Regions from separate parts of the Vibrio sp. 970 genome, predicted to be linked through region 4. Evidence: predicted binding sites of a transcription regulator. Region 4 holds the regulator's gene; each other region holds the start of a gene.

Region 1 (2,209 bases), 260 kb from region 4:
CTCCTGCTCCTTGGTCATATGAATATATACTGATATGGTTAATTGTGAGACGGAGATAACGCTTCACACCTGTGCAATCGAATACATGTGTGAGCTCACTCTAATTATGTAACAGAATTATCAATTGCATTATTTATCGTGATCTAACGCACGGAACATTTCTATCTTTCACATAGAATAACTGTCCATGCAATAACAAGGATTCAACATGAAAAGTCGCATTGAACAGGCGCTAGCAGGCGCTCCAGAAGCACTTTCCAAACAACTTGCTCCTATCATCCAAGCTGATGATTTTGATGCTACGCTTTCAGTTCAACAATTTGAGCAGTTGCTTTCAGCTACCGGTCTATCAGACAAAGAGCTTCGTGTTGCGCTACTTCCTTTTGCCGCAGCGTACTCCTATGCTCCCCTTTCTGACTTTTATGTCGGCGCTATCGTTCGTGGTCTTTCAGGTCGCCTTTACTTCGGTGCCAACATGGAATTCTTTGGTGTACAGTTGGGTCAAACGGTTCACGCAGAGCAGTCTGCGATTAGCCATGCTTGGATGAAAGGCGAACGTGGTGTTAAGGATATCACTATCAACTTCAGCCCATGTGGTCACTGCCGCCAGTTCATGAATGAGTTATCTACCGCAAACGAGCTTAAAATCCAGCTCCCAGAACGTGAAGAAAAGTCACTTCATGAATACCTGCCTGAAGCCTTTGGACCAAACGATCTCGGTATCGAGTCCGGCTTAATGGCAGAAGTTAAACACCAATTCTCATGTGATGATGAAGACGCACTCATCCAAAGTGCAGTTGAAGCGATGAACATGAGCCACTCTCCATACACCAACAACTTGAGTGGTTTAGCATTAGAGATGACTAGCGGCCGTGTATTCCAAGGCGCTTATGCAGAAAATGCAGCGTTTAATCCTAGCTTGCCACCGCTACAAGTTGCGCTAATCCAAGTTTTACTTGCGGGTGAAACCTTTGACAGCATCAAAGCCGCTGCATTGGTAGAAAACTCTGAAGGTAAGATCAGTCACTTAGCCGATACGCAATCAACGTTGGAAGCGTTGAATCCAGATATTCCGCTTAGTTTTGTCAACGTATAAACGACAAATTCAACAAAAAGCTCTACAACATGTAGAGCTTTTTTATTACCTAAAAACCAAAAGCAAACGTTTGCTTTGTCATAAAACTTCAGTATGATCTCCTGCAATTTATGTCTCATCACTCTATTTTGTAAGGGAACACTATGTTTGGCACTGCAACTAGCGCAAATGCTACCCGTGTATTACTTTTAGGCTCTGGCGAACTCGGTAAAGAAGTCGCCATTGAATGCCAGAGACTTGGTTTAGAAGTGATTGCTTGTGATCGCTATGCCAATGCTCCAGCGATGCAAGTCGCTCACCGTAGTTATGTTATCGACATGTTAGATGGGAACGCCTTAGAAGAAGTTATTACGAAGGAACAACCTACTTACGTCGTACCAGAAATTGAAGCCATCGCAACCGGCAAACTGGTAGAGCTTGAAGAAAAAGGACTGAATGTTGTTCCAACCGCTAAGGCAACCAGGCTAACAATGAATCGTGAAGGTATCCGACGTTTGGCAGCAGAAGAACTGGAATTGACGACTTCACCTTATCGTTTTGCAGATAACTTTGAAGACTTCAAAGCCGCGGTTGAGCATGTGGGTATTCCGTGCGTGGTGAAGCCTGTGATGAGCTCTTCAGGTAAAGGGCAAAGTGTTATCAAGACCGAAGACGACGTTACAAAAGCATGGGATTACGCTCAGGAAGGCGGGCGTACGGGTGCAGGTCGCGTTATCGTGGAAGGTTTTATCGACTTCGATTACGAAATCACTTTATTGACCATCAGAGCCGTTGACGGTGTGCATTTCTGTGCTCCAATTGGTCATCGTCAGGAAGATGGCGACTACCGCGAATCATGGCAACCGCAAACTATGTCAGAAAACGCAGTAAAAGCGGCTGAATACACGGCTGAGAAAGTGGTAAACGCGCTCGGTGGCTACGGCATCTTTGGTGTAGAGCTGTTTGTCAAAGGCGATAAAGTCATTTTCAATGAGGTCTCTCCTCGCCCTCACGATACGGGTATGGTTACAATGATTTCGCAGGAAATGTCTGAGTTTGCTCTCCACGTGCGCGCGTTTACCGGAATGCCAATTAATAATATTGTACAATATGGCCCATCTGCGTCTGCTGTTA
Region 2 (2,209 bases), on a different contig from region 4:
TTACTTCCGTTACCCGAGATGAGGACCACAAAGTTTTTTAGGGTATGGTTTTTCATGATGTCGAGAGCGCCTTGGTATTGTAGGTTGGAGTTATGTAGCTTCTAAACTACCTACTAATAGAATGGTTTTTAGTGTTCTAGATAGCAAAATGAGGACCTAGTCATCTAGTGTCCTCATTCTTCTTATCTTTTGAGCTCGATTTGCAAATTATTGGATTTCAACTTGCTCTTCGTTCGCGTCTGCTTGTGCGATTTGACCAATCACCCACGCGTTTTCGCCTTCTTCTTTAAGAAGAGCAACTGCTGCGTCTGCCTGGTCTTTCGGTAGTGCGACGATTAGACCTACACCACAGTTGAATGTGCGGTACATTTCGTGTGTGTCGACGTTGCCTTTCTCTTGTAGCCACTTGAAGATAACTGGCCATTCCCAACTGTTACCATCGATAACTGCTTTCGTGCCTTCAGGCAGTACGCGTGGGATGTTTTCCCAGAAACCACCACCAGTGATATGAGAAATCGCATGGATGTCGTGTTTCTCAATCATCTTAAGTGCTGACTTGATGTAAATTTTTGTTGGTTCTAGTAGGTGCTCACCAATAGTGCGGCCTGCTAGCTCTTCGCTCTTATCTGCACCAGATACTTCTAGGATCTTACGGATAAGGGAGTAACCGTTTGAGTGTGGGCCGCTTGAGCCAACAGCGATAAGTGCATCACCAGCAGCGACTTTCGTGCCGTCAATCACGTCTTCTTTTTCTACTACGCCAACACAGAAACCAGCTACGTCGTAGTCTTCGCCTTCATACATGCCCGGCATCTCCGCAGTTTCGCCACCAATTAGGGCACAACCTGCTTGAACACACCCTTCAGCGATACCTGAAACAACATCCGCTGCGGTATCAACGTCTAGTTTGCCTGTTGCATAGTAATCTAGGAAAAACAGTGGCTCTGCGCCTTGCACGATAAGATCATTTACACACATTGCCACTAGGTCGATGCCGATCGTGTCGTGCTTGTTCATATCCAGTGCTAGGCGAAGTTTTGTGCCAACGCCATCAGTACCAGAAACCAGTACAGGTTGTTTGTATTTAGTTGGCAATTCGCATAGCGCGCCAAAACCACCGATACCACCCATAACTTCAGGGCGACGAGTACGTTTTACCGCACCCTTAATACGATCCACAAGCGCGTTGCCTGCATCAATATCTACACCAGCGTCTTTATAGCTAAGAGAAGAGTTGTTACCACTCACAGGGAAGTCCTCGGTATTAAGTTGGATATGAAAACGGCGCTATTCTAACAGTGCTTAAACATAGATAGCAAACGTTTGCGTCTGTTTTTTTCTTTAGTGATTTATCCTGATATCCCTGTGAAAATCATGTATAATCTGAAGGTTTGTTTAAATATTGCCAACTATAGCCGGAGATGGACATGAAAGTTGTTGAAGTAAAGCACCCTCTAGTAAAACATAAAATTGGTCTAATGAGAGAAGGTGACATCAGCACAAAACGTTTTCGTGAGTTAGCGACTGAGGTCGGTAGCCTACTTACTTACGAAGCAACGTCAGACTTTGAAACAGAAAAAGTGACCATTGATGGTTGGAACGGTCCGGTAGAAGTAGACCAGATTAAAGGTAAAAAAGTAACCGTAGTGCCAATCCTACGTGCAGGTCTAGGCATGATGGATGGAGTTCTTGAGCACATGCCAAGCGCACGTATCAGTGTTGTGGGTATTTACCGTGATGAAGAAACGCTTGAGCCAGTTCCTTACTTCAACAAGCTTGCTTCAAACATCGAGGAGCGTATTGCGCTTGTTGTTGACCCAATGCTTGCAACAGGTGGTTCTATGATTGCTACTATCGATCTCCTAAAAGAGAAAGGTTGTAACCAAATCAAAGTGCTGGTACTTGTTGCTGCACCAGAAGGTATTGAAGCGCTAGAAAAAGCACACCCAGATGTTGAGCTATACACTGCGGCAATCGATGAGAAGCTTAATGACAAAGGCTACATCGTTCCGGGTCTAGGCGATGCAGGTGATAAGATCTTCGGTACTAAGTAATTCTTTGATGTATTACTATGACTGAACAGAAAAAGGCTTGGTGAAAACCAAGCCTTTTTTGTATCTACAAGAGGAGAAGAGTAAGACACGCCACCTAATAAAGCGGCGCAAACGAACTATTTCGCGCTTTCTTCTTCCATTTGTGCGTTATCCAC
Region 3 (2,209 bases), on a different contig from region 4:
AGATTTTAAAACGCCCTTGGCTATAAACTTAGCCAAGGGCGTTTTTATATAAGGATAAGATATGAATTGGTTTAAACGTGGGCTAAAGCGTTACGACAACTGGTGTAAAGAGATGGGGTTAACTCCCGATCAGAAACGCAGTTGTGTCCCATATCGAAAAGACCCAGCCCATCAAACTGAAGAGAAGAGTGAAGCCCAACCATCCTCTGATTTTCTGCCCGCAGATACAGATAAAAAGCGTCAAGATGAAGCTCTTTGATACGCACTGCCACTTTGATTTTGATGTGTTTCAAGATGACTTTGCACATCAACTTGAGCGTGCTCAAACGCAAGGCGTCGCAAGAATTTTGATTCCTTCCGTCGGTCCGCAAAACTGGGCTCGTATTCAAACTTTGGCAGAGCAACATGCCAATTTGTATTATGCGCTCGGCTTTCATCCGTATTTTCTTGAAGATAACGTTGAGCAGCACCTTACAGAGCTAGAAGGCTATCTAAATCAAAAAGGGCAGCAGTGCGTGGCAATAGGAGAGTGTGGTTTAGATTTTGCCATTGATGTTGATCCACAGTTGCAAGAAAAGATACTTGAAGTTCAATTTGAGCTGGCTAGACGCTTCGAACTCCCAGTTATTTTACATAGCCGAAAAGCGCACAATCGCCTCATTCAAATGGTGAAAGCGGCGAATCTCCCTAGAGGTGGTGTGCTACACGCTTTTTCTGGGAGTTATCAGCAAGCCATGGAGTGGGTCAAATTAGGTTTTTTTATCGGTGTAGGAGGAACGATTACCTACCCAAGAGCCAAGAAAACACGCGACGCAATTCAAAAATTACCACTCGAAAACCTAGTAATCGAAACAGACGCACCAGATATGCCTATACTTGGATATCAAGGGGAGTCAAATCACCCAGCCAAACTCATTCACGTCTTTAATGAGCTCGTAGAGTTGCATAACGGCCGAAAGCAATCGATTGCCTCTCAACTGTGGAAAAATAGCAATTTTGCTTTCTCGATATGTGAATAAAATCTAAAGATGTGGTTTGAAATCGAAAACGTTTTCCTGCTTATTGTGAATTAACTCACAAAGCTGGTTGAATCAATCATGAATCTTATAGGAAAGTGTGAGGCTGGCATTACTTTAATTGATTCTGCATGAGTATAATTGCCCCCGCTTTATAGCTCCATTTTGTAACACGCCAATAAATAACTTATAAGGAAGTCATAAACTATGAGCCTGTTTATGAGCCTAATCGGTATGGTAGTGCTTCTTGCGATTGCAGTGGCATTTTCTAACAACCGAAAAGCTATCAACTTTAGAACTGTGGGTGGCGCATTCGCTATCCAATTCGCATTAGGTGCATTTGTTCTGTATGTACCTTGGGGCCGTGATCTACTAAACGGTTTCTCTTCAGGTGTTTCTAACGTTATCAACTACGGTAACGATGGTTCATCATTCCTGTTCGGTGGTCTTGTTTCTGACAAGATGTTCGAAGTATTCGGCGGCGGCGGTTTCATCTTCGCATTCCGTGTTCTTCCTACACTGATCTTCTTCTCTGCACTGATTTCAGTTCTTTACTACATTGGCGTTATGCAATGGGTTATCAAGATTCTTGGTGGCGCACTACAAAAAGCGCTAGGCACTTCTCGTGCGGAATCAATGTCAGCGGCAGCTAACATTTTCGTAGGTCAAACTGAGGCACCTCTAGTTGTTCGCCCATTCGTTCCAAAAATGACTCAATCAGAGCTATTCGCGGTAATGTGTGGTGGTCTAGCTTCTGTTGCTGGTGGTGTACTAGCTGGTTACGCATCTATGGGTGTTCCACTAGAGTACCTAGTTGCGGCATCATTCATGGCAGCACCAGGTGGTCTACTGTTCGCTAAAATCCTTCACCCAGAGACTGACCAGCCTCACGAAAGTATCGAAGAAGCGATGGACGGCGGTGACGACAAACCAGTTAACGTAATCGACGCAGCTGCGGGCGGTGCGGCTTCTGGTCTACAACTTGCGCTTAACGTAGGTGCAATGCTAATCGCATTCGTTGGTCTAATCGCGCTAATCAACGGTATGCTAGGTGGCATCGGTGGTTGGTTCGGCATGCCAGAACTAACACTAGAGCTAATCCTAGGTTACGCGTTTTCTCCACTAGCATTCCTAATCGGTGTTCCATGGGCAGAAGCTGTAACAGCTGGTTCATTCATCGGTCAGAAAATCGT
Region 4 (2,209 bases):
CCTTTTTCAATGATTGATTCGCTACTTCGATTAAGCGTTCGCTTGATTCCCATAAATCGCTGGAAATAGCGTAGTACTTTGTAACGACTGGAAAGCCACGTTTTTTATAAACGTAAGGCTTTAGCCCTTGTTTCTCGAAGTCAGATGAAGTTTTTTGGTCTGCTCTGATATGAAGCTGATTGTTTACCACTAGTGCAAACATTGTTTCATCAGCGAATAGTCCGAAGCCACCAAACATTGAGCGCGACTTGATATTACCAAGTGCCTCAAATAGCTTCATAGAGTCTTTGAGTATCGGTTTATCCATGTTTTGTTATCTCGGTGTAATTAATATTACGCCACCAAAAGTCAGGTCCGAGAGAGTAGCAAACATGCGTAAAAACAATGTCATTACAGAGTAAAGTCATTGCTTACACACTTGCCATCGGTAACCCCGCTACCTTCCATATCGTAATATGGTTCAGGCCGGAGGCTTTGCGTCCCACTCTTTCGAATGGTTTGCCCTGTGCGTGACACAATGAGCATACTTCTTATATTGAATTAACATCACGGTTTAGCGTTAAAAGTGTGATTTCGGTTCAATAAAAATGATAGATTGAATGCTCTATTTTGCATATGGAAAGGTGCAAATTGGCCTTTGAAAAGGAGTTCTTAATATATATTACATTTATATAAAACAGGGAGTTAACGTTAGTCAATTGTTATTAGAGTGGTGTGAAGTATTAGAGAATGCTTAATTTTTCCAAAAAAATAAGCGCCCCTGTAGAGCGCTTATTTAACACGGTTAAATACAGTGAAATTTAGTTCATTTTTTTCACAGTATTTCGAATTACAAGCTCAGGTTGCATTTCGAAAATTCGTTTTTCGTGTTCTTTATCTTTGATACGCTCAAGTAGAATTTCGAATGCATTTTTACCAACACGACGTTTAGGTTGGTGGATAGTCGTTAGCGGTGGAGAGAAGTATTCCGCAAGCTCGATGTTGTCGTAGCCGATCACTGAAATATCTTCAGGAATTTTGATCCCGTTTTGTTGCAAGCGGCTCATTAGGCCTAGAGCCATTGTGTCGTTAAAACAGAATACCGCCGTCGGGCGCTTGTCCATTGCGGTAATTTTATCTGCAACTAATACGGCCGTATCACATTCAAAGTTACCTTCAAGGATCCAGTCTTCATTTACAGCTAGGTTCGCTTCGCTCATTGCGCGACGGAAACCTGCAATGCGCTCTTGGCAAGCAAGCTTTTCAAAATGACCGCTTAGACAAGCGATATCCGTATGACCATTGTCAATCAGATGTTTGGTTGCAATGTAGCCACCTTCTTCTGAGTTATCCATGATCTTGTCTGCTTGTGAGCTCTCTGGGCCCCAATCCATGACCACTTTAGGAATGTCCGCATGACGGTCAAGCATCTCTTTTAGTTCTTCGGTTAAGTCAGAACACATCACTAGGATGCCATCAACGCGCTTTTCAGCCAGCATACGAATGTAATCGCGTTGTTTTTCGTAAATCCCGCCTGTGTTACATAAAATCAGAGTATAGCCTTGGCGGTAACAGTAGCTCTCAACGCCATCAATCACTTCTGAGAAAAATAGGTTAGTTGATTGAGTTACTAACATGCCAATCGTACGAGTTGAGTTGCATTTTAGGCTGCGTGCAACGGCACTTGGCGCGTAATTCAGCTCGTCAACGGCTTTCATTACTTTTTCTTGCGTTGCTTCTGCAACGAAACGCGTTTTATTGATAACGTGCGAAACTGTCGTAGTGGAAACGCCGGCTAAGCGAGCAACGTCTTTTATCGTGGCCATAAATGGTGTCCTGTATCGAGCTACTGAAATATGTCGTATTGGATGTACCTGATGCTCTAATGGTTTCACACCTAGCAATATAAAATTGGCGCTAAGTGTCTCGGCAGCGGTTGATCCAAGTGCGACAAAAGGGTACGTAGCAGCATCGGTCGATGAATTTTATCTTTTTTCTATCTGATGAGAAATTGCCATCAACCTGTTAAGAAAACACAAAAACCGCTATATTTCAGCGGTTTACATATAAATCATATTTAATCGTTTGCGCTCACATTTTAGCCCTATGTGGACTGACTAGCAATGTTTTCAGCAAGAGATTTGTGTATTTGAAGTCACATTTTGACTGCTAAATAACCAAGCGTCTTTGCGCTAAGTTAAGGCAAACGAATATTATACCCAAGTTACTT

The links. The regulator PurR, encoded in region 4, represses purine synthesis genes. The targets are predictions, from matches to a motif close to TNANGNAAACGTTTNCNTNA.
Region 1: a site for PurR is predicted at 1,155-1,174, ahead of purT (formate-dependent phosphoribosylglycinamide formyltransferase). Genes of this name have one in related genera too.
Region 2: a site for PurR is predicted at 1,312-1,331, ahead of purM (phosphoribosylformylglycinamidine cyclo-ligase). Genes of this name have one in related genera too.
Region 3: a site for PurR is predicted at 1,040-1,059, ahead of R7Q11_RS15235 (NupC/NupG family nucleoside CNT transporter). Genes of this name have one in related genera too.

The regions. Positions count from the first base shown of each region.
Region 1 is NZ_JAWOTW010000004.1:357,636-359,844, reverse strand. It holds gene cdd (cytidine deaminase) at 209-1,096, shown strand; gene purT (formate-dependent phosphoribosylglycinamide formyltransferase) at 1,240-2,209, shown strand, end outside.
Region 2 is NZ_JAWOTW010000006.1:132,365-134,573, forward strand. It holds gene purN (phosphoribosylglycinamide formyltransferase) at 1-56, opposite strand, end outside; gene purM (phosphoribosylformylglycinamidine cyclo-ligase) at 208-1,248, opposite strand; gene upp (uracil phosphoribosyltransferase) at 1,428-2,054, shown strand; gene R7Q11_RS11250 (uracil-xanthine permease family protein) at 2,171-2,209, opposite strand, start outside.
Region 3 is NZ_JAWOTW010000009.1:208,802-211,010, forward strand. It holds gene R7Q11_RS15225 (DUF5363 family protein) at 62-259, shown strand; gene R7Q11_RS15230 (TatD family hydrolase) at 246-1,019, shown strand; gene R7Q11_RS15235 (NupC/NupG family nucleoside CNT transporter) at 1,224-2,209, shown strand, end outside.
Region 4 is NZ_JAWOTW010000004.1:95,298-97,506, forward strand. It holds gene R7Q11_RS07455 (TfoX/Sxy family DNA transformation protein) at 1-307, opposite strand, end outside; cyclic di-GMP riboswitch class I at 424-513, opposite strand; gene purR (HTH-type transcriptional repressor PurR) at 801-1,805, opposite strand.